DNA from 3 places in the Photobacterium swingsii genome. Region 2 is predicted to be linked to each of the others. Evidence: predicted binding sites of a transcription regulator. Region 2 holds the regulator's gene; each other region holds the start of a gene.

Region 1 (7,132 bases), 560 kb from region 2:
CCGTGTTGCTGCGAAAATTCAACCTGAATGGGTAGAGCCTCTCGCACAACACTTGATCAAGCGTAGCTACAGTGAACCGCACTGGGAGAAGAAACAAGCCGCAGTCTTCGCCTTTGAAAAAGTGATGCTTTATGGGATCCCTGTGGTTGGGAAACGTAAAGTGAATTACGGCAATATTGATGCGCAAGTCTCGCGTGAGATCTTTATTCGTTCAGCGCTGGTGGAAGGGGATTGGGAAACCAAGCATAAGTTCTTCCATCAAAACCGTAAGTTGCTGCGCGAAGTTGAAGAACTGGAGCATAAATCACGTCGTCGCGATATTTTGATCGACGATGATCAGCTGTTCGAGTTTTATGATCAACGCATAGAGCACGTTGTTGTGTCTGGTCGCCACTTCGATTCATGGTGGAAGAAAGCGTCTCGTGAAAACAATGAGCTATTGAACTTTGAACGTGAAATGCTGTTCCGAGGTGATGCAAGCCATGTCACAGATTTGGATTATCCGAACTTCTGGCATCAAGGTGGGCTAAAACTTAAGCTGAGTTACCAGTTTGAACCGGGTGAAGATAACGATGGTGTGACTGTTCACATTCCATTGCCGATTTTGAACCAAGTTGAGCCTGATGGGTTTGATTGGCAAATTCCGGGTCTACGCCAAGAGTTGGTGATTGCGTTAATTAAGTCGCTGCCTAAGCCAATTCGCCGTAGCTTTGTGCCTGCGCCAAACTATGCTGACGCGTTTTTATCTCGTGTTGAAGCGCAATCCATGCCTTTACTTGATGCGCTTGAGAAAGAGCTTAAACGCATGACGGGTGTGACAGTCCTACGTGAAGACTGGAAGCCTGAACAAGTACCTGATCACTTGAAGATTACGTATCGCAGTGTTGATCACCGCAATCGTAAACTAAAAGAGAGCAAAGACTTGTTCGGGTTGAAAGAAAGCTTGAAAGACAAGGTGCAAGAAACACTGTCGCAAGTGGCAGATGATGATATTGAGCAAGAAGGCCTGAAAACCTGGAGTTTTGGCACGCTACCTGAGCGTTACCAGCAAAAACGTGGTGGCTTTGAAGTGAAAGCCTTCCCTGCATTGGTTGATAACAAAGACTCGGTTGGCATTAAGCTGTTCGAAACTCAGGAAGAACAGCAAACGGTTATGCAGCAAGGTTTGCGCCGTTTGGTGTTACTGAATGTGCCTTCGCCGATTAAATACTTACATGCAAACTTACCGAATAAATCAAAGTTAGGTTTGTATTTTAACCCTTACGGGCGCGTGTTAGATTTAATTGATGACTGTATTGCATGTGGTATTGATAAGCTGCTAGAGCAACAAGGCGGATTAGTTTGGGAGTCGGAGAAATTTGAAGCTACCAAAGAGTTTATTCGTGCTGAACTTGGCGATACAGTTGTGGATGTCGCCAAGCAAGTGGAAGAAATTCTTACCACGGCTTTCTCTATCAATAAGCGCTTAAAAGGTCGCGTTGATCTGACAATGGCGTTTGCTTTATCAGATATAAAAGCACAAATTGATGGCTTAATCTTTAAAGGCTTTGCCACTGAGTGTGGTTGGAAACGTTTGCCAGATATTCTTCGTTACATGCGTGCGATTGAACGTCGTATGGAGAAGTTGCCGATCGATCCAAATAAAGATCGTGTTCATATTTTGAAGATTGAGTCAGTTGTGAGTGACTACAAAGAACTACTGAACAAGATTCCAAAAGGGCAACCAGTACCAGAGCCAGTGAAAGAGATTCGCTGGATGATTGAAGAGCTGCGTGTAAGCTACTTTGCTCAGCAGTTAGGGACACCTTACCCAGTCTCTGATAAGCGTGTGCGTAACGCAATTAACGAGTGTTAATGCGAAACTAAAACGCGGACAATAAAAAACAAGAACCGAAGTCTTAGTAATAAGGCTTCGGTTTTTTATTGGCTAATATTGATGCGCAGCCAAAACAAAAAACGGAGCCTGAGCTCCGTTTTTAGTCTATTGATGATCTTGCTAAGAAGTGGGAATTAACGTTCCCAGTAATCTTCTTTCAGACAGTCTTCACGCTCTGGTAGACCACGTGATAGGCGAGGAGCGTGCTGTGTTAGCACTTCGTAGCTTACACGGTTAGAGTAGCGACAGATTTGTGAGAATGACGAGTAAGACAAGAACTCTGCTTGGTGCTTAGACGAATTTGGCACGTTCGCTTTGTGGAAGCCGTTAGCAGACATATCGTGCAGTAATGCAGATAGCGCAGCATCACCAGCACCATTGGTGTTTTTGATTTCAACAGGGCCACCTAGGTAAGGTGCAATGTGTGAGTAAACACGTAGTGGTTTCACACAATCTGATTTACGCATAGGACGGCTAAATTCGTATTTGTTGAATTCGGCAATTTGGCCAGGAAGAAGCGGGTGAGTAGACTCACGCTTTAATTCGTCTTCAGTGTAGCCAGCCATGTACAAGCCAACAGGGCCAGCAGTACATAGCACCATATCAACCCACTCAAGTGCTTTGTCAGCAGCTAATAGTGGATCTTTCTCACCTGTTAGGGCTTCACCTTCTTCTTCGTTCATTGCTACACAAGTAACGTGCTCTTTTAAGAACTCAATCCACCATTCTTTCTTATCTTCGATCACGTATTTCGTGCCAAGTGTAAGAACGACAGGGACGTTGTGTTTTTTAGCAAATTCGATAGCACGTAATGCGGCATCTTTCATTGGGTCGGTTGGTTTACCGCGCACAAGGTAAGATGAAAGCACTAAAGCTGCCGCATTTTCAAATGCGCACTCAGGGATGCTATCTGGACGAAGTTGGTTCATATCACCTTCGTTGATCGCAAACGTACGTTCGCCATCTTCAGTGATAAGGGTGTAGCAGCGGCCGATTGGACCATCGACAGGCTGTAAGAAATCTAAGTCCATACGGCTAGATGTATTACATAGGTAGCGGTAAGCGTAAGAACCAATTTTTAGATCTTTGCTCATTACACCCAGTAAAATTGACTTATCGTCTGCCAATACAGAGTAGTTATGTAGGGTATTACCTATAGTATCGCCAGGGTACTCGTGGCTGATCAGGTTTCGCTCTTTCAGTTCTTCGTAAAGCAGTTCAGCTTTATCTTGGTCAAGAACAAGCGAGTGTCCTTTACTCAGAGAATGGCGAGCCAGAAACTCGTCATCAACACGTGCTTCAATATCAACAATGGTCTGACCGACGCCTACAATGTGAGCGCGAGCAAGTGGATTTTCTTGTTGAATTTGAGCCATTAATGGATCGCGGGCATTGACTGGGAAGTAATGCTTAGACTTACGCTGACCAGGAAATTTCATGCTGTAGTAAAGGCTATTTGTTTAGGGGATTTTGATTTGATTCTACCACAGAAATAAAAGAAACAACCGTTTTCATCACAAACTAATGACAAAAAGGTGCCTTACGGCTCTTTTTTAATCGACACTGGTCACGTTTTTGGTTCTTTGAGCGAAAAACGGAGCATGATAGTCCTTCAAATTTACTCTGTAGCTGGAGGTTACTCTTATTTATCTACGCATTGGTTGAATTCGGGACGACATTCTTTATGAGAGCTAATTTGGCGTATGTTGTTTTATTCTTGCGGAAAATAGAATCATGTTAATGGGCAAAAAGAAAAAGAAAAAGAAAAAGAAAAAGAAAAAGAAAAAGAAATGAAGAGGGTAGAGTCAGGGGGAGATAGGTCAAGGAGAGCAAAGAGAAGAAATGATCACCTGAGCCAGCTTGTCGCACAGGCAATCATTCATAGGATGGGCAAAGTTAGTCGAGTAACAATTTCTCAGCAGGTCGACTACCATCGACAGGGCGGTTTACCGAGATACTACGGCCTTTTTTCATGCCTTTTTCATAGTCATCGGTGATGCCTTTCATCGCTTCTTGAAGCTGTTGCTTGAAAGTTTCGCGATCGATGTTTGCGAATTCTTTATCTATGTAGTTGGTCAGGCGTTCTTCATGGTCATCATTAGAACTTAGCACGGGAAGTTTTTCTAATGCACCCTCTAACCAGCCAGCAAGAAATGATGATACACGGCGTGTAACTTCACTCGAACTTGCACCTGTACCTGCAAAGCTATTACGAAATTGTCCCGTTTGTTGGTTCATTTCACGGTAGACAATATCAAATGCAAATGCTGCGAAAATTGCGCGTTCAGCAACACCGATAAATTCTGCTTCTTTAAGCCCTTTATAGTTTGTTAACACACATTCCACGCCAAAACGGCGGTTAATGCCACGGATGATCTTAAGAATCTGTGGGCTAACTTCACTTGGTAGCAGGGTTTTACTTTTGGTTTTACCCATTTTGATGAATTCAACATCGTCTTTGTCTAAGCCGTATTTCAACATCAAGCGGTGAGCCATGCGAATGGCTTGTGCGGCCTCGTTGACGTTAGCAGAGTTACCAAGCTCTAAGCATTTAGCAATTTTTTTCAGTGCTTTTCGCTTATTTTCAGACATTCAATCACACTCACTATAAAACGGGGGACGTATTTTAACTGTTTTTGAATGAAATTTCAGAGAAAATTTTCGTCTAAGAGGAGGAGGCTGCCTTCATAAACTTGAGGAAAACAAGAAGGCTGAGCATAATGCGTTTATAACGTTACATACCGCCAATGGCATAAGTGCAGATATTCCTATGACAGACCTTTATCAGTCAATCGATGTACCCTTCAACTATCGTCACACCTGCTGGTTCTGTGGTGAGCCTTATTTTGAATCATATGGGTTTATGCCATCGCCTAATTACGAGCATCAAGCTCACCCTTTGATGTTGCCATGCTGCCAAGAATGTTTCACTAGCTGTAAATCAATCAAGGTGAGTAGCTTAGATTTATTGCGCGATAAAGTGAAAGAGCAGTTGCATAAGCGTTATGCAAAACATCTACAGATTGGCGTGAATTGGACAAAAGAAGAGTTAGAAGATTGCGAATTTGAAGGTAAAGCCTTAGAGGGCTTTCGTGAAAGTGCATGGGCGATGTTCGAGATCGCGAAAGAGCGGGTTAATTATCAGGGATGGCCGGTTAGCATTGATGGTATTCCTGTTGCTGGCATGACCAATGTTTTCCAGTTTGAATTTGACGGCATTTGTTACACAGGGTTAAATCATGCTGTGCAGCAGTTAGCATTGAAACATGGCATTCCTCAACCTTATTTAGAGAAAGTTGTTGAGTTAGTTGGCCGCAGTAAAATGGCCTATGCTTTACGTTTTTGTAAAACGTCTTATGGGTATTCTGATGCACAAATTGCAGCCAGTTTAGATAGCTTAAAAGCGCTTCTTGCAGAAGAAGCCGTCAACGAGTCAATGGTGGATAGTCCTGCTGTTACGTCGACGCGATCACGCGAATTTTCGATAAGTGAGATCCATGATTTGATTTTGTATCGGACACAAATTTCAGCTTATGCGATTCAATGGGCACTGGAGCGAGGGATTGACACCTTGCACAAACTTGCCGTTCAAGAAGATGCATTTTTCGAGCACTTTGCAAAAGACTCAGAAATGGTCGCTTTCACCTATTTTAATGGCTTACAGATCTACTTAGAAAAGCGGGAAACTGATCCTTTATGGGCAGAGCAGGAAGATCCAAATCGTGAGCTATTTGCGCGTTTGTAGTATGGCGGTTTAATAGATAGTAGAAGAATAGTAAAACGCCCAGTATTGCTGGGCGTTGTCGTATGACTAACTGTCTTTATGTGTCGTTTATTGGTTGTAGCGTGACCAAACCATGGTTCTACCATTCTTATCGAATGCTAATACTTCAAATGCTTGTTTGGTATCGCCTTGCTCCATACCAGGTGAACCAATAGGCATGCCTGGTACGGTTAGACCAATCATGCGCTGCGGTTTTTCTGCTAAAAAGCGTTTAATGTCTTCAGCTGGCACATGACCTTCAAAGGTATAACCGTCGATTTGGGCTGTATGGCATGACGCAAGTTCAGGCTGTAAGCCGAGCTTAATTTTAATGGGTGTCATTTCAGCTGTTTTTACTACATCTAAGTCAAAGCCATTTTCTTCCATATGCTCAACCCATGCGCCACAACAGCCACAATACGGTGATTGATAGTTTGTGCCTTGAATTGCTTTGGCCATTGAGAAAGAGCTAAAAGTAAGCAGTGATAGGGCAACTAAACGTGAAAATTTCATGGTAACTCCTAAAGTTCCCATTCTATTGTGAGTAAACGAGGCTTGTATGTATTGCACAAGGCTTTGCTTCGCGAATGAATAGAACAGGTTAATATATTCAAGACCTCTATTTGCTTTTACTGAATAGAGGGTGTGTAAATCAATGAGATACGGCCATAGTTGAATGGCATGTAGCAAGCTTGCTATGACAAAAAGCACAGCAGCCCTAGGTACAGATTGATTTATGCTTGAACAGGAGGCCTTAAAATACGTTCAGAATAGTCAAACAGTTGACTGACAGGGTCACCATAATTATGGCTGTCTGGCATTGTCGACATAGTTAATTGATGAACAAATAAAATGGCAGATGCGGTTGTTGAATGACAATCACTGCTTTGGCAAGTTGTTTTTGAATCACCATCGCCTTGCATCGACATACAGTGAGATTGTTGCATCATTTCTGAGCTACAACAGTTCTCCATAGTATGTGTGAGGGAAGAGTTGTCAGCCATTACAGAAGCACTTGCCGATAGTGGCAAGAAGGTAAGCAGTAGGGCTGCGATAACCCACTGGCATATGAAACGGTTAAACTGTTTCATATTACGCTCCTGTAAATAATGGTGATTGAATACAGTGAATTATACGTGTGTTTTTATGTTTAGAAAGATAATTATGATTAAAATTGATAACGACCTCATCCTTAGGCTGTTCGACTTGTCTTGTAGCTGGTTTATTTTACCTTAGCGAGACGCAAGTGAACTCTGACCGCGATTCCATTCTCTACTGTAATTTCCAACTAGGCGACAGTAATTGTTCAGATGTCGTTCTAAGAATGACTTTCTTTTTTCGTGTTTATAATCAAGTGGCGTAATAGCGATTTATCCTTAGTAAATGTTAGAAAAATATAAGTGTTTTTATTGCAGTTTGGCTAGCTATATCTCTTTGTTTTTCCGACATGTAACGACATAGATTCTAAGTATCACTTAAATACAGCGTCTATA
Region 2 (7,132 bases):
AGTACTGACCCAAGTCGAACAGGAACCAACTTCCAATAAGCGCGGCAATGACGGTAATGAGCAGTAGTTTCTTTCTATCCATGAGATAACTCCTACGATTTACTCTGTGGTGGTTCTTGCTGCTGAGCCGATGAGGTGTCTGGTTCATCGGCAGTAGCGGTGCTTTTAAGTGCTGATGTTGTCGGCACAGAGCAAAACCCTTGTGCAGGTACATCAAGCGCGGTATTAAATTTGGCAGATAGGTTTTGGAAGGCGATCAGGGCAGTAAGTTCTACTAGGCTATCTTCGTTAAACCATTGCTGTAGATCAGATAGCATGTCTTCTGTGACTTTTTGCCCTGTAATGGTCATCGCTTCAACATAATGCAGCACTGCGATTTCTTCGTCAGTGAATAGGGCGCTGTTTTGTTGCCATTGAGAAAGGGCTTTGATCTTTTCAACAGAATCGCAACGCTCGGCTAGACGCATTCCGTTAGCATCGACGCAAAATTCACAATCGTTTAGTTGTGAAACGCGGACACAAACCAAAGATCGTGTAACCGGTGAAAGTGGTGAATGGCGGCGATCTAGGTAGCCAAAAAATCCAGCGACCAACCAAAAGAGTGGCGGGCGGCGTCCCCAAAGTAAAGACGGGTTGAGTTCTGCGCCGAAATTACGTTTTTGTAGCCAAAGTAATGGGCGGACAAAGATTGAATATTTGTTTTTTTTCGCGAGGCGCACTGCGTCGTTTCCTTATGAACACATGATATAGCACCAATGCTATACCAAGGTAATAAAGGAGACCCAACCAAGGGCGCAAATATTTCAATTAATTAGGAAAAAATTGAAAATCGTGATTAATTGCGCGTATTTTGAACGAACGGCTAATTAATGGCGACTTCAACAGCACGGCTACGTTCTTGCTGCACAACGCGGTTATCGGGGATTTCTGAAAAAGCGATATAGGCTGATGCCAGAATTGGTAGGCAAGCCAGTACCAGCGTTTTGCCGATATGGTAATTACGGTACCAATATTTACGTGCCCGGATTTTTAGTAATCCTCCCCAAATGACTAGAATGACATTAAAGCCACCGACTAGGGTAAATATGTCGATAAGCACATCAAGGGGAGCGAGTTGCTGAGAAACAAGTAGCATTACAAAGGCAGGGGGGAGTAGGCTAAGAATAACAAAGGCGCGGAGGAGTTTCGGCCATTTGCAAAATTTATCCTTAAATATGTGGTCTGCTTGCCCAGGAAAAGGCTTTGAACAGAGCATACTGGCCTCACTTTTTAGCAATCTCAAAGACCGCAAGTTAGTTATGGTCGCTATAGTGACGACATATTATTGACGTCGATTTAACTGCAACAGTTACCATAAGTAGTTGAAAACAAAAAATTGACGGTTTTCACACCGCCAGCAGCGGTTATTTTACTTATTTAGGGGGGGATTAAAAGTTAACTGATGCTTTTGTGAACAGTATTTGTGAGTAGAGTCAATCTTTGACGTAATCCTGACATTGGGTGGGCTAAAGCAACAAAAAACGAGGCATCAGCCTCGTTCTTATTGTAGCAAAAGTGTCGTTGTTCACCCGACTCCCTAGGGTAACAAACCTAACAATTCACCACGTCTGGTTTCACTGATTACAGACCAGTGTCTGCCGCTGATCGCGCCTTCTAAAGCCCAAAGCAACTCAATGTTGAGATTATTATCATGCGTATCGAGTAATGCTTTGTATGCGTCGATAGCGCCGACCTCAACAAGCTTCTCGACAGTATCAATACCCACTTTTTTTAGCATGCGCTCATTGGCTAATCGTAAATTTGGCAAATCTTTAATGCGAGATGGGCCAATTTTGCTTTTTGTTTCTTTGTCGTTCTTCGCACCTTCTAGTGAGCCTTGTGCGTATTCAATAATCATTTCTGGTGTATTCCACCAGATATCAGGAATAGCAAAATGTTTAGTTACTACGGGAAAACCGCGTTTCTCGTAAACATAAGGTGATAGATTGGCTTCTTTAAATACTTCAATGTTTTTTGCATTAGCGCGGAGGTGTAATTTGTTTTTTACCACCAGAGCAAACATTGTTTCGCCTGCAAAAATGCCAAAACCGCCAAACATTGATCGTGATTTAACACTGCCAAAACAATCGAATAATTTTAGGGTGTCTTTAAGTATTGGTTTATCCATGCGACTTCTCGGTGAAATAAATCTTGGGAGTCACCTAACATATAAGCGAGGAGTTTAGGTTAGCAAAGCACACTTAATGTATGTCAAAAGCATGTCAAACCCAAAAGCAGGTTTTGCGTTAAATCCATCGGTAACCCCGCTACCTTGAAAGTGTTAATGTTTATCGAATAACACTCTGTTAGGCCGGAAGCTTTGCGTCCCACTTTTTCAAATGGTTTGCCCTGTTCGTGACGTAATAAGCATATCGTAAATAGCAGAAAAGCGTTTACCCTGGGCTGGGTGAAATGTGATATTGCTTCAATTATTACTGTTCTGTGGAGAGAGAATATTCAGGAATGAAATGAATATCTTAGCAAATGAAAGATATTTATTTGAAATTCAAAAGTAATATTATTGTTACATATTAAATATTTATGTAAAAAAGGAAGATTTAACCGCATGTTAACGCAAAAAAAAGCCGACGGTTAGATACCGTCGGCTATTCAATTTTTATGCGTAAAGCGAATAATTAATTCAGTTTATGAACGGATTTACGCACTACTAATTCAGGCGACATTTCGAAAATGCGGTTTTCGTGTTTTTTGTCTTTCACACGCTCCATTAAGATTTCAATCGCAGTTTTGCCTAAACGGCGTTTAGGCTGGTGGATTGTTGTTAATGGAGGCGAGAAGAAAGGCGCGAGTTCGATATTATCGTAACCAATAATCGAGATATCTTCAGGAACACGAATTCCATGTTGAACAAAAGTACTGATCATCGCCATTGCCATAATGTCATTAAAACAGAATATAGCAGTCGGACGTTCTTTCATTGCGATGAACTGTTCTGCGGCTTTAACGGCCGTTTCACATTCGAAGTCACCTTCGATGACCCAATCTTCATTCACTGATAGATTTGCTTCGTCCATGGCCTTTTGGAAGCCTTTTAGACGCTCACGACAGGTTGACTTCTCATTGTGTCCAGATAGGCAACCGATTTTGGTATGGCCATTCTCAATAAAGTGTTTGATAGCAACATAGCCACCAATTGCTGCGTTATCTTGGATTTTATCCGTGTGTGGGCTTTCTGGACCCCAGTCCATCACTACCATAGGTAGATCGTTTTGACGCTCTAGCAAATCTAACAGACGTTGATCGAGGTCTGAACACATCACCATTAAGCCATCAACGCGCTTTTCTGCTAGCATGCGTAGGTAATCGCGCTGCTTAGAAAGGTTACCTTCTGTGTTACACAGAATGAGGGTATAGCCTTCTTTGTAGCAGTATTCTTCAACACCATGTACAACTTCGGCGAAGAAGGGGTTGGTTGATTTAGTCACCAACATACCAATAGTGCGCGTAGTGTTACATTTCAGGCTGCGAGCAACAGCACTTGGGGCGTAGTTAAGTTCATCAACAGCCGTTAACACTTTCTTTTGCGTTGCTTCTGCGACGAAGCGTGTTTTATTTATCACGTGAGAGACTGTTGTTGTTGAAACACCAGCCATACGTGCAACATCTTTAATCGTTGCCATATTTATTCTTCTAATAATTGGAATAAAGAGGATCTTTCTAAGCCAAGCACTGTGCTTACTCTTGCATATTGAGTGCTACGTGCTGCTTGAGACCTTGTATAAACGTTAAAAGCCGCTTCTCAGATGAGCGGCTTTTATGGATTCGGTAGCGTTACATTGTTAATCGCTTGCGTTCACATTTTACTGAGTGTAGCGCACAGTGCAACGTTTCTGTCTCTCAAGATGGCAATACTTGATAAACATCAACATAAACAATGTAAACTGAGTAAAATTTGATGCATCAGTATGCATTTATGTGTGCATTATAGAGATTACATAACCAGACGCTATAGAATTATCGGGTGTTGTAAGCTTGGATGCTCAGTGATGGTTACTGGCCAACCGTAAACACGTTCAATATTTTTAGGCTCAAGTGCCTGCCAAGCATCACCATCAGCTTGTATTTTTCCCTCGTTCACTATCACCAAACGGTCGGCATATTGTGCCGCAAGATTAAGATCATGCAAAACAATGATAACGGCAGCCCCTTCTTTTGCCATGCTTTGCGCAAGCTGCAATGTTTTATGTTGATGCGCTAAATCGAGTGCTGACGTTGGTTCATCGAGCATCAAAATTGCATTTTCCTTGGCTTCGCTAAGCTGGGTAAGTACGCGAGCAAAATGGACCCGTTGCTTCTCGCCACCAGATAGCGAGGGATATAGACGGTTTGATAGGGCCGTCACCTCTGTCTTTTCCATCATACTGGCCGCTGTTTTGCTGGCCTGTGCGCGAGTGAGATCCAGCGGTAAAGCGCCTAATTCAGCCACTTCTTGGGCAGTAAAAGCAAAACTTAAACTACTGTGCTGTGGTAAAACAGCTAAATACTTCGCCAATTCTTTCGCTGACCACTGAGCATGGGTTTTCCCCTGAATGCTAATGTCACCACCTGCATCTAATTCACCACAAAGCACTTTTAGTAACGTACTCTTCCCAGCGCCATTTGGACCAAGTAACGCCGTGACTTCACCATGTTTGATTTCTATATCAAAGTTATCAAGTAAGGTCTTGCCGCCTAGGCCTAAATGCAATCCTTTTGCTGCAATTGCGATCTTATCCTGGGATTGAAATCGAGAAGATGAAAAACCAGCCATCATGACAGGCGTCCTTTTTGTTTAACCAATAACATAATGAAGAATGGCGCACCTAAAATAGCGGTAATGATGCCGACAGGCAGTTCGGCAGGGGCGGCTATAACGCGGGCAATCATATCTGCAACTAATAAAATCAAAGCACCCAATAACGCCGATAGAGGTAGCAATGTTTTATGGTTAGGGCCTGAAAGCATGCGGCCTAAGTGTGGAATGATTAGGCCGACAAATCCAATAACACCAGTGAGGGATACGCAGACACCAACACCTGCAGCACAGAGCAAAATTAAGCTACGCTTGAGCGCCTGCACATTAACACCCATGTGTTTGGCCTCTGCTTCACCAAGTAAAAAGGCATTTAAGGCATTTGCTTGACGATCGAAGACCCACATTAGAATGCCTAAGGTTGTAAAGGCTAAGGCAATGCCTGGCCATGTTGCACCAGCTAATGAGCCCATGGTCCATAACGATAGGTCGCGTAATGCTTGATCATCTGCAAAGTAATTCATTAGGCCTAAAGCGGCGCCTGATAAGGCTCCGATAGCTACACCGGCTAGCAGCATGATGGTCACGGATGTGCCATTTTTGTCTGTGCCAAGTGTATAAACCAGCCAAGTACTTACTGCGCCCCCAAGAAATGCCATGATAGGCACAGTGCCTAACGTGAGCAGAATAGGGAATGAAGCGGCCCATGAGCCGAACAGTACAATAGCAAGTGCCGCGCCTAAGCTTGCACCACCAGACACCCCGATGATGCCAGGGTCTGCGAGCGGGTTACGAAATAAGCCCTGCATAACGGCGCCACATAACGCGAGAATAGCGCCTATTGCTATACACAATAGGGTTCTTGGAAGCCTAATCTGGTGAATAACGATCTGAATATGTGCGGGTAATTCATTTTGCCACGGCGTAAAAGCTTTTAAACTCTGGCTTAGCGTGATGGCCATAGGGCCAACAATTACTGACGTTGCCACCGCCAAGCAGAGCAAGCTCAACCCGACGGGGAAAACGATTTTTAAAGGAAGTCTTTGGATCTGCATAACGGACACGTAACGAATACTCGACGATTAAGGGTAGAAAACACGGTTCAAGCGTTCTGCTTCACTGAGGCTTTTTAGCCCTAAACCACCAATTAAAGCAGTGCCATCAATAACTACCACAGCTTTATTGATACCTGCTGGGGTAGCTGCAAGCAGTGGCAATTCTTTAAATAAACCATCGGCTTTACCTATTGAGTTATAAGTGCGGCTACTTAACATGATGAGGTCTGGTTGCATTTCAAGCATAGATTCAGCTGAAATGGGTTTATAAGATTCGACTTGTTCAGCGGCAGGGTTAATACCGCCCGCTAGGCGAATGACCGTATCTGCAGTGGTATTACGTCCACCAACGGTTGCAGGGCGGCCTTCATGGATCGAAAGAAATAAGACTTTGACGGGCTTTTTATTTGAAGTGCTGGCCTTGTGATTATTGTTTTCAATGTTCGCGACTTGTTGTTTCACTTCTTCTTTCAGCTGATTTGCTTCAGTTTGTTTTCCTGTTATCTCACCAATACTATCGATACGGTGCAGCAGATCATTCACTGTTTCACCTGAATTGAGAATATTGACCTCTACACCGGCTTGCTTCACTAGGTCGAGTGTGGTTTTAGGCCCCATTTCTTCTGAGCCTAATAATCGGGTAGGGGTGAGTGCGATTAAGCTTTCTGCTGACAATGCGCGATGATAGCCCAGCGCTGGCGTGTCTTTACTGACTAAACTGCGGCTGGTGGCATCGACAGCAACAATGCTTTGCTGTGCACCAATAGCATTTAAGAGTTCAGTAATGGCTGAGCCAGCACTGATGATACGCTCATTCGCCAAGCTTGATGTGGCTGTAAAAAGCAGTGTTGTAGCTAGGACTAAGCGTTTCATGATGCTTCCTCTTCCATTAATAATTGTGTCGCTTTGATTTCATGTTGTTGTAACAAGGCTAATAACTTGAGCATGTGCTCAACGGACGCGCCTTTATCTGCTCCAATAACAACGGGTTTTTTAGGGTTAGCGTTGACTTCTTTGAGCAAGCTAACGCTAAAGCTTTGCCAATCATTTGCTTCTTGACCTTGTAGAGCCCAGTAAGGCGCTTTCGCAAGTAGGTTGATCGTTATAGGGTCGGCATGGGTTTCTTGTAAAACCTCTGTGCTGGTTTGTGGCAATTCCACATCTAGCGACTGCAGTTTTACGCTGGCGGTCAGCAGTAAAAACACCATTACAATGAAGATGATATCGAGTAGCGGCGTTAAATCAGGCTTGAGTTCGTCAGTGTCCCACGATGAATTGGAGGCGC
Region 3 (7,132 bases), 760 kb from region 2:
TCAACAATAAAAAGACGGCATAAAGCAAAATACTGACATTAAGAGCGAGCACAATATAGGCTCTTATTTCAACAGGGAAAAATAACGGGACGAAGGGCACCAAACTAAAGCTAAAAAACATAGTCGCGGCGGGTATAAAAAAATAAAGCGGTAAGAAGCCCCAATGGCGACCATTTAGTAACCCAACACTGGCCATAATCCCTGACATCAATACCAAAACGGTAATCACGACAGGCACTATACCCAACTGGTTATAACTAAACGCCAAAATGAAGGCATCAAGATTGCGCAGCAAACAAACGGTAACAATACAGCCCAATACGCGCAATGCCAGTGTGGATGTATATTGTTTTACAGTATCCAATGTGTATTTCATCCTTGAAAGTACAGCTGCTGTCTTAATCACTTATTCCATGTGATACAGACTGTGATCTGTGATGTAACGCTAAATGATAAGGCGTGCATTCTAAGAGGTACACGATAATGACTCAACACCAAACTCAACAATTTGGGCAACTGCTCAACTTTTCCAATAATTCTCACACTTTTTTTTGCTTTAAAACAAAAAAACCGCAGCTAAGCTGCGGTTTTTATTCGTTTCGTGATAACCAGCTAATTAGCCGATATTAACGCGTGCATTACGGAACATACGCATCCACGGGCTGTTTTCACTCCAGTCATCTGGATGCCATGAGTTCGCCACTGTGCGGAATACTCGCTCAGGGTGCGGCATCATAATAGTTACGCGGCCATCTTGGGTTGTCAGACCGGTAATACCGTTTGGCGAACCATTCGGGTTAGCCGGATAGTTTTGCGTTACATTACCAAAGTTATCAAGGTAACGTAGTGCCACTGTACCTGATTGTTCAATCGCAGCTAGGTGGTCAGCATTACGTACTTCTACGCGACCTTCACCGTGAGAGACAGCAATCGGCATGCGAGACCCCGCCATTTCATTGAAGAATAAAGAATCACTCTTCTGGACTTCAACTAAACTAAAGCGCGCCTCAAAACGCTCAGACTCATTACGCACGAAACGTGGCCATAGCTCTGCACCAGGGATCAAATCACGCAGATTTGACATCATCTGACAACCGTTACAGACACCTAAAGCTAGCGTGTCGTTACGATGGAAGAAGGCTTCAAATTGGTCACGTGCCATGTTGTTGAACAAGATAGACTTCGCCCAACCTTCACCCGCACCCAAGACATCACCGTATGAGAAACCACCACATGCAACTAAACCGTTAAAGCCATCTAGCTTCACATCACCCGATAAGATATCGCTCATGTGAACATCTTTCGCTTCAAAGCCAGCACGGTCAAAAGCAGCAGCCATTTCAACGTGTGAGTTGACACCCTGCTCACGCAAAATAGCCATTTGTGGTTTCGCACCCAGGTTAATTGCAGGAGCAATAAACGGCGCAGCCACATCTTCATTAATATCAAATGTTAGCTTAGTGTTTAGACCTGGGTCGCTGTTGTCTTTCTTCGCTTCAAACTCTTGCAATGCACCCGCAGGGTTATCACGCATCGCTTGCATTTGGTACGTTGTTTCCGCCCAAATCGTACGAAGTTCAGTACGGCTTTGCTCTAGCACTTGGTCGTTACCATTCCAGATGCGAACAATGTCTTCGTCAACCACAGTACCAATAATGTGGCTACATGCTTCTAAGCCGTTTGCAGCCAACACAGCGAGTACTGCGTCTAAATCTTCAGTGCGAACCTGTAGCACCGCACCCAACTCCTCGTTGAATAGGGTTGCCAGCACATCTTCACACGCATCGCCATCAGTGGTGTTCAAATCAACTTCGACACCAGTGTGACCCGCAAACGCCATTTCGGCTAGCGTCACGTATAAGCCACCATCACCACGGTCATGGTAGGCCAATACTTGCTCATCACGCACTAGCTGCTGAACAGCAGTGAAGAAACCTTTTAGTAACTCAGGGCTATCAACGTCTGCTGGCTTATCGCCAAGTTGCTTGTAAACTTGCGCTAGAGCCGTCGCACCTAGGCGGTTTTGACCACAACCTAAATCGATAAGCACTAGGCTTGAATCACCTTTATCTGTTCGCAGCTGAGGCGTAACGGTTTTACGTACATCTTCAACACGACCGAAAGCAGTAATCACTAGCGATAGCGGTGATGTCACTTCTTTGTGTTCACCGTCTTGTTCCCACTGGGTTTTCATCGACATCGAGTCTTTACCCACTGGAATCGTTAGACCAAGTGCGGGACACAGCTCTTCACCAACCGCTTTCACTGCTTCGTACAGACCTGCATCTTCACCTGGATGACCCGCTGGTGACATCCAGTTAGCCGATAGGTTAATACGCTTCATATCACCGATATCAGCACTTGCGATGTTAGTGATCGCTTCACCGACAGCTAAACGCGCTGATGCACCAAAATCAAGCAATGCAACCGGTGTACGTTCACCCATAGACATCGCTTCACCATGGTAAGTATCGTAACTTGCAGCCGTTACTGCACAGTTAGCTACAGGCACCTGCCATGGACCCACCATTTGGTCACGAGCAACGAGGCCAGTAACAGTTCGGTCACCAATGGTAATAAGGAATGTTTTTTCTGCAACCGCAGGCAAACGAAGTACGCGTTGAGTCGCTTCTTCTAAATCAATGCTTGAGCGGTCGATAGCTTGTCCTTGCACTTTTTGCGTTTTCACATCGCGGTGCATTTTCGGCGCTTTGCCCAATAGGATATCCATTGGCATATCAATTGGCGTATCGTCGAAATGGCTATCTTCTAGCGTTAGGTGACGCTCTTCAGTCGCTTCACCAACTACGGCGTACGGCGCGCGCTCACGCTTACAAATTGCATCGAAAGCAGCCATGTTTTCTGGCGCGATGGCCATCACATAGCGTTCTTGTGATTCGTTACACCAGATCTCTAGCGGGCTCATACCGGGTTCGTCATTTGGCACATCACGTAGCTGGAATTTACCGCCACGCTCACCATCATCGACCAACTCAGGCAATGCATTTGAGATACCGCCTGCACCCACATCGTGGATAAAGGCGATTGGGTTGTTTTCCCCCATCTGCCAACAACGGTCGATCACTTCCTGACAACGACGTTCCATTTCTGGGTTTTCACGCTGTACTGAAGCAAAATCTAAATCTTCTGCCGACTGACCAGATGCCATTGATGAAGCAGCACCACCACCCAGACCGATGTTCATCGCAGGACCACCAAGCACGATAAGCTTCGCACCAACAGGGATCTCTTTCTTCTGAACATGCTCGGCACGGATATTACCCATACCACCCGCAATCATGATTGGTTTGTGGTAGCCACGAACTTCTTCGCCATTGTGAGACGTTACTTTTTCTTCGTAAGTACGGAAATAACCCAATAGGTTTGGGCGACCAAATTCGTTATTGAATGCCGCGCCACCCAGCGGGCCTTCAAGCATAATATCTAATGCATTAACAATACGACCCGGCTTACCAAAATCCGTTTCCCAAGGCTGTTCAAAGCCAGGTACGCGCAAGTTAGAAACGGTAAAACCAACCAAACCCGCTTTAGGTTTACCACCAATCCCCGTTGCGCCTTCATCACGGATTTCACCGCCTGAACCTGTTGATGCGCCCGGCCAAGGTGAAATCGCCGTTGGGTGGTTATGCGTTTCTACTTTCATCAAGATATGTGCCGCTTCTTGATGGTAGTTATATTGGCGAGATTCTGGATTTGGGAAGAAACGACCAACTTCAGAGCCTTCCATTACCGCTGCATTATCTTTGTAAGCAGACAGCACGTAATCGTGGTTCTTCTCGTAGGTGTTTTTGATCATCTTGAACAATGACTTTTCTTGTTCGACACCGTCGATCGTCCAGTCAGCATTAAAGATTTTATGACGGCAGTGCTCTGAGTTTGCTTGAGCAAACATCATGAGTTCAATGTCATTTGGATTACGACCTAACTTAGTGAAGTTTTCTACTAAGTAGTCAATTTCGTCTTCTGCTAATGCTAAACCCAATGTTACGTTAGCTTCTTCAAGGGCTTGACGGCCACCAGCAAGAATATCAACAGATTTCACTGGCGCAGGCTCAGCTTGAACAAACAAAGCTTGTGCGGCTTCAAACTCACCGAAAACCACTTCCATCATGCGGTCGTGGATCAAGCCTTTTAGCTCAGCAAGATGTTCATCCGTTAATGTTGCAGTGGTTTCTACGTAATATGCCGTACCACGCTCTAAACGCTTAACATGTGTTAAGCCACAGTTGCGAGCGATATCAGTAGATTTAGAAGACCATGGCGAGATAGTGCCAGGGCGTGGCGTTACCAGCAGCAAAGTGCCAACTGGCTCATGCTCGGCAATCGTTGGACCGTAGGTCAGCAAGCTCGCAAGCTTGCTTTGCTCGTCAGCAGTAAGAGGCGCTGATAAATCAGCGAAGTGCATGAACTCGGCATAGATGCCAGTCACAGGCAGACCTAATTCGCGACAACGCTCTAATAGCTTATTAACGCGAAACTCAGATAGTGCGGGTGAACCACGCAAAATTTCCATGTGCGAACGACTCTCGATTAGCAGTTGAATGAAGGTGATATTGATCTGGTTATCTCAACATTAAATGCTCGATAACCACATCAATGTCACCTTTTTCAGCACTTACACGACTCAAGTTTCGAGGTGTATGGCTCATGTTTGGGCGTAGTATAAGGGAAATTGTTTGGTGACGTAACACCTGACGCAACCGTTTGCGTGTTTTTTTTTCATTCATGCGGTGTTTCAGCATAAAAAAAGCATTTTTCGATCATTTCCGTAGCATACTTGCCACAAAACCGTTCACACATATGCACTTCGCCGGCTATCTTAAATGCGGTATTGAGCAGATGATTACTATCAGGTTACTTTGAGGATTCGTCGTCATTTGGTATAAAGAACACCAAACTATAACGATGAGCATGTATATTTGAACAGTCATTCATTCAGTATCCGCTTCAAAACCTTGCTGCTAGTTACCCTAGCCTGTCTCGGACTCAGCGGATGTAAATGGCAAAGCCAACCTCAAGACGATTTAGAGCGTATCCGCGAAAGCGGTGTGCTTCGTGTTGGCACGCTGAATAATCAGCTTTCTTACTATATCGGTAGTGATGGCCCGACAGGTCTTGATTACGAACTCGCCCAGCGCTTTGCCAAAAAGCTGGGGGTTAAGCTTGAAATGCAACCTATGTTCACCCTCTCTGGGCTTTTCCCTGCGTTAAAACGTCACGATGTCGATATCATTGCGGCAGGACTCACCATTACCCCTGATCGTATCGAGGCATTCAAAGCGGCACCTGCTTACTATTTTGCTAGCCAAGTCGTTGTATATAAAAAAGGCAATTGGCGCCCACGTAAGCCCAGCGATCTCGCATTGAATAAGGGAAGCTTAAAAATAGTCAAAGGTTCAAGCCATGAAAAACGCTTACTGCAATTAAAAGAGTTATACCCAGATTTAGCGTGGGAAGCCTCTGACGACACAGACAGTGATGAACTACTACGGCTTGTTGCAACGGGGGAACTCGACTTCACCGTGGCTGACTCAGTCGATGTCGCTTTGCTGCAGCGTATTCACCCTGATATAGCTATTGCGATGGAACTAACCGAAGACGAACCCATTGCATGGTTTGTCAATCAATCGCCTAACGACAGCCTGTATGCACTACTGATTGAGTTTTTTGGCGATATCCAGCAGAGCGGCGAACTGGCAAACCTAGAAGAGAAATACTTCGGCCATGTGGATTCATTTGATTATGTTGACACCCGTGCATTCTTACGAGCCATAGAGAAAAAGTTACCTCGCTGGGAAGCACTCTTTAAGCAATATTCCAACGAATTTGACTGGCGGCTATTAGCAGCCTTGTCTTACCAAGAATCCCACTGGAACCCTCGCGCAGTATCGCCAACAGGTGTGCGTGGCATGATGATGCTAACGCTGCCAACAGCCAAATCCGTTGGTGTTAATAACCGCTTGGATCCCGAACAAAGCATTCGTGGCGGCAGCGCCTATTTACGCAAGATGATTGCACGCGTGCCAGACAGCATCGAAGAGCATGAAAAAGTGTGGTTTGCCCTCGCTTCTTACAATGTCGGCTTTGGCCACATGATGGATGCCCGTCGCTTAACCAAAAAGCAAGGTGGTAACCCTGATGCATGGAGTGATGTAAAGCAGCGCTTACCATTACTTCGTCAACGTAAGTACTACAGCCAAACCCGCTATGGCTATGCTCGTGGCGATGAAGCACTCAATTACGTAGAGAACATTCGTCGCTACTATCAAAGTATCATTGGTTACGAACAGGCACACAGCCAACCGGTTAACGATGAAGGTGTTGCCAACGTTGATGGATTGCAAATTATTCAAGCTCCACAAAAACAAGCTGGAGTGTTAAGTGAAGGCGTTGCAGCAGAGCCAGTATCGAGCAATGGCAAACCAGCCCAGTAACAACGGGGCTCACGCTGAACAGTAAACCTCTAAAAGCCTGTTAATCAACAGGCTTTTTTATTAATCCAACCGCATTAATGCTGTTAGTTTTAAACAATGACATTGTTCAATTTAGCAGCAGCCTCACACTTGGTGTGATAAATAATGAGAGCTAACACTAGGGTTTTCGATCCCTATCCTCTCTTGCTACGTACGAAAGAGTAAAATTAAGCAAGATACGATGTGCTCAAGCACAGGGAGAAAATATGAAATTATTTAAACGAAAATCAGCCTCTACCGCTTTTAATAAAAGAATGACATCAGCGGCCACTCGACGTAAGCGATTGAGCGTCAATATTCGACGTAAAATATTATGGCGCCAACGTAGTTTTACGTTAACGCAGCTTAATGATATGGCATAAGTTTTGAGTTACCCAAATGAACACAAATAAAAAAGCTCGCATTGGTTTGTACATGCGAGCTTTCTCTTTTTGAAAGGGCATTTGAGACCCTATTTAAAACAATTGCGACTTAACGGTTAAGTTGCAAAAGATCCCATTTATTACCATACAGATCTTCAAATACCGCCACAGTGCCGTATTCTTCTACACGAGGTGCCTCGTTAAATTTAACCCCTTGCTGCTGCATCGCTTGGTGATCACGCCAAAAATCATTCGTTTGTAAAAACAAGAACACGC

The links. Region 2 encodes PurR, which represses purine synthesis genes. Its sites were predicted from a motif close to TNANGNAAACGTTTNCNTNA; they were not measured.
Region 1: the regulator PurR is predicted to act here: its motif matches at 3,374-3,393, upstream of OCU77_RS07600 (inosine/guanosine kinase).
Region 3: the regulator PurR is predicted to act here: its motif matches at 4,714-4,733, upstream of purL (phosphoribosylformylglycinamidine synthase).

Annotation. Positions count from the first base shown of each region.
Region 1 covers NZ_AP024852.1:1,613,358-1,620,489, forward strand. Annotated here, with positions in the region: gene hrpA (ATP-dependent RNA helicase HrpA) at 1-1,855, shown strand, start outside; gene OCU77_RS07600 (inosine/guanosine kinase) at 2,011-3,315, opposite strand; gene OCU77_RS07605 (DUF2786 domain-containing protein) at 3,773-4,468, opposite strand; gene OCU77_RS07610 (hypothetical protein) at 4,647-5,621, shown strand; gene OCU77_RS07615 (DUF411 domain-containing protein) at 5,709-6,152, opposite strand; gene OCU77_RS07620 (hypothetical protein) at 6,374-6,730, opposite strand.
Region 2 covers NZ_AP024852.1:2,178,305-2,185,436, reverse strand. Annotated here, with positions in the region: gene lpdA (dihydrolipoyl dehydrogenase) at 1-82, opposite strand, end outside; gene OCU77_RS10155 (carboxymuconolactone decarboxylase family protein) at 93-719, opposite strand; gene OCU77_RS10150 (hypothetical protein) at 863-1,255, opposite strand; gene OCU77_RS10145 (TfoX/Sxy family DNA transformation protein) at 1,577-2,167, opposite strand; cyclic di-GMP riboswitch class I at 2,294-2,398, opposite strand; gene purR (HTH-type transcriptional repressor PurR) at 2,676-3,680, opposite strand; gene OCU77_RS10135 (heme ABC transporter ATP-binding protein) at 4,007-4,810, opposite strand; gene OCU77_RS10130 (FecCD family ABC transporter permease) at 4,810-5,847, opposite strand; gene OCU77_RS10125 (heme/hemin ABC transporter substrate-binding protein) at 5,875-6,720, opposite strand; gene OCU77_RS10120 (ExbD/TolR family protein) at 6,717-7,132, opposite strand, start outside.
Region 3 covers NZ_AP024852.1:2,939,599-2,946,730, forward strand. Annotated here, with positions in the region: gene OCU77_RS13360 (hypothetical protein) at 1-364, opposite strand, end outside; gene purL (phosphoribosylformylglycinamidine synthase) at 617-4,534, opposite strand; gene mltF (membrane-bound lytic murein transglycosylase MltF) at 4,941-6,455, shown strand; gene OCU77_RS13375 (hypothetical protein) at 6,701-6,856, shown strand; gene OCU77_RS13380 (VOC family protein) at 6,966-7,132, opposite strand, start outside.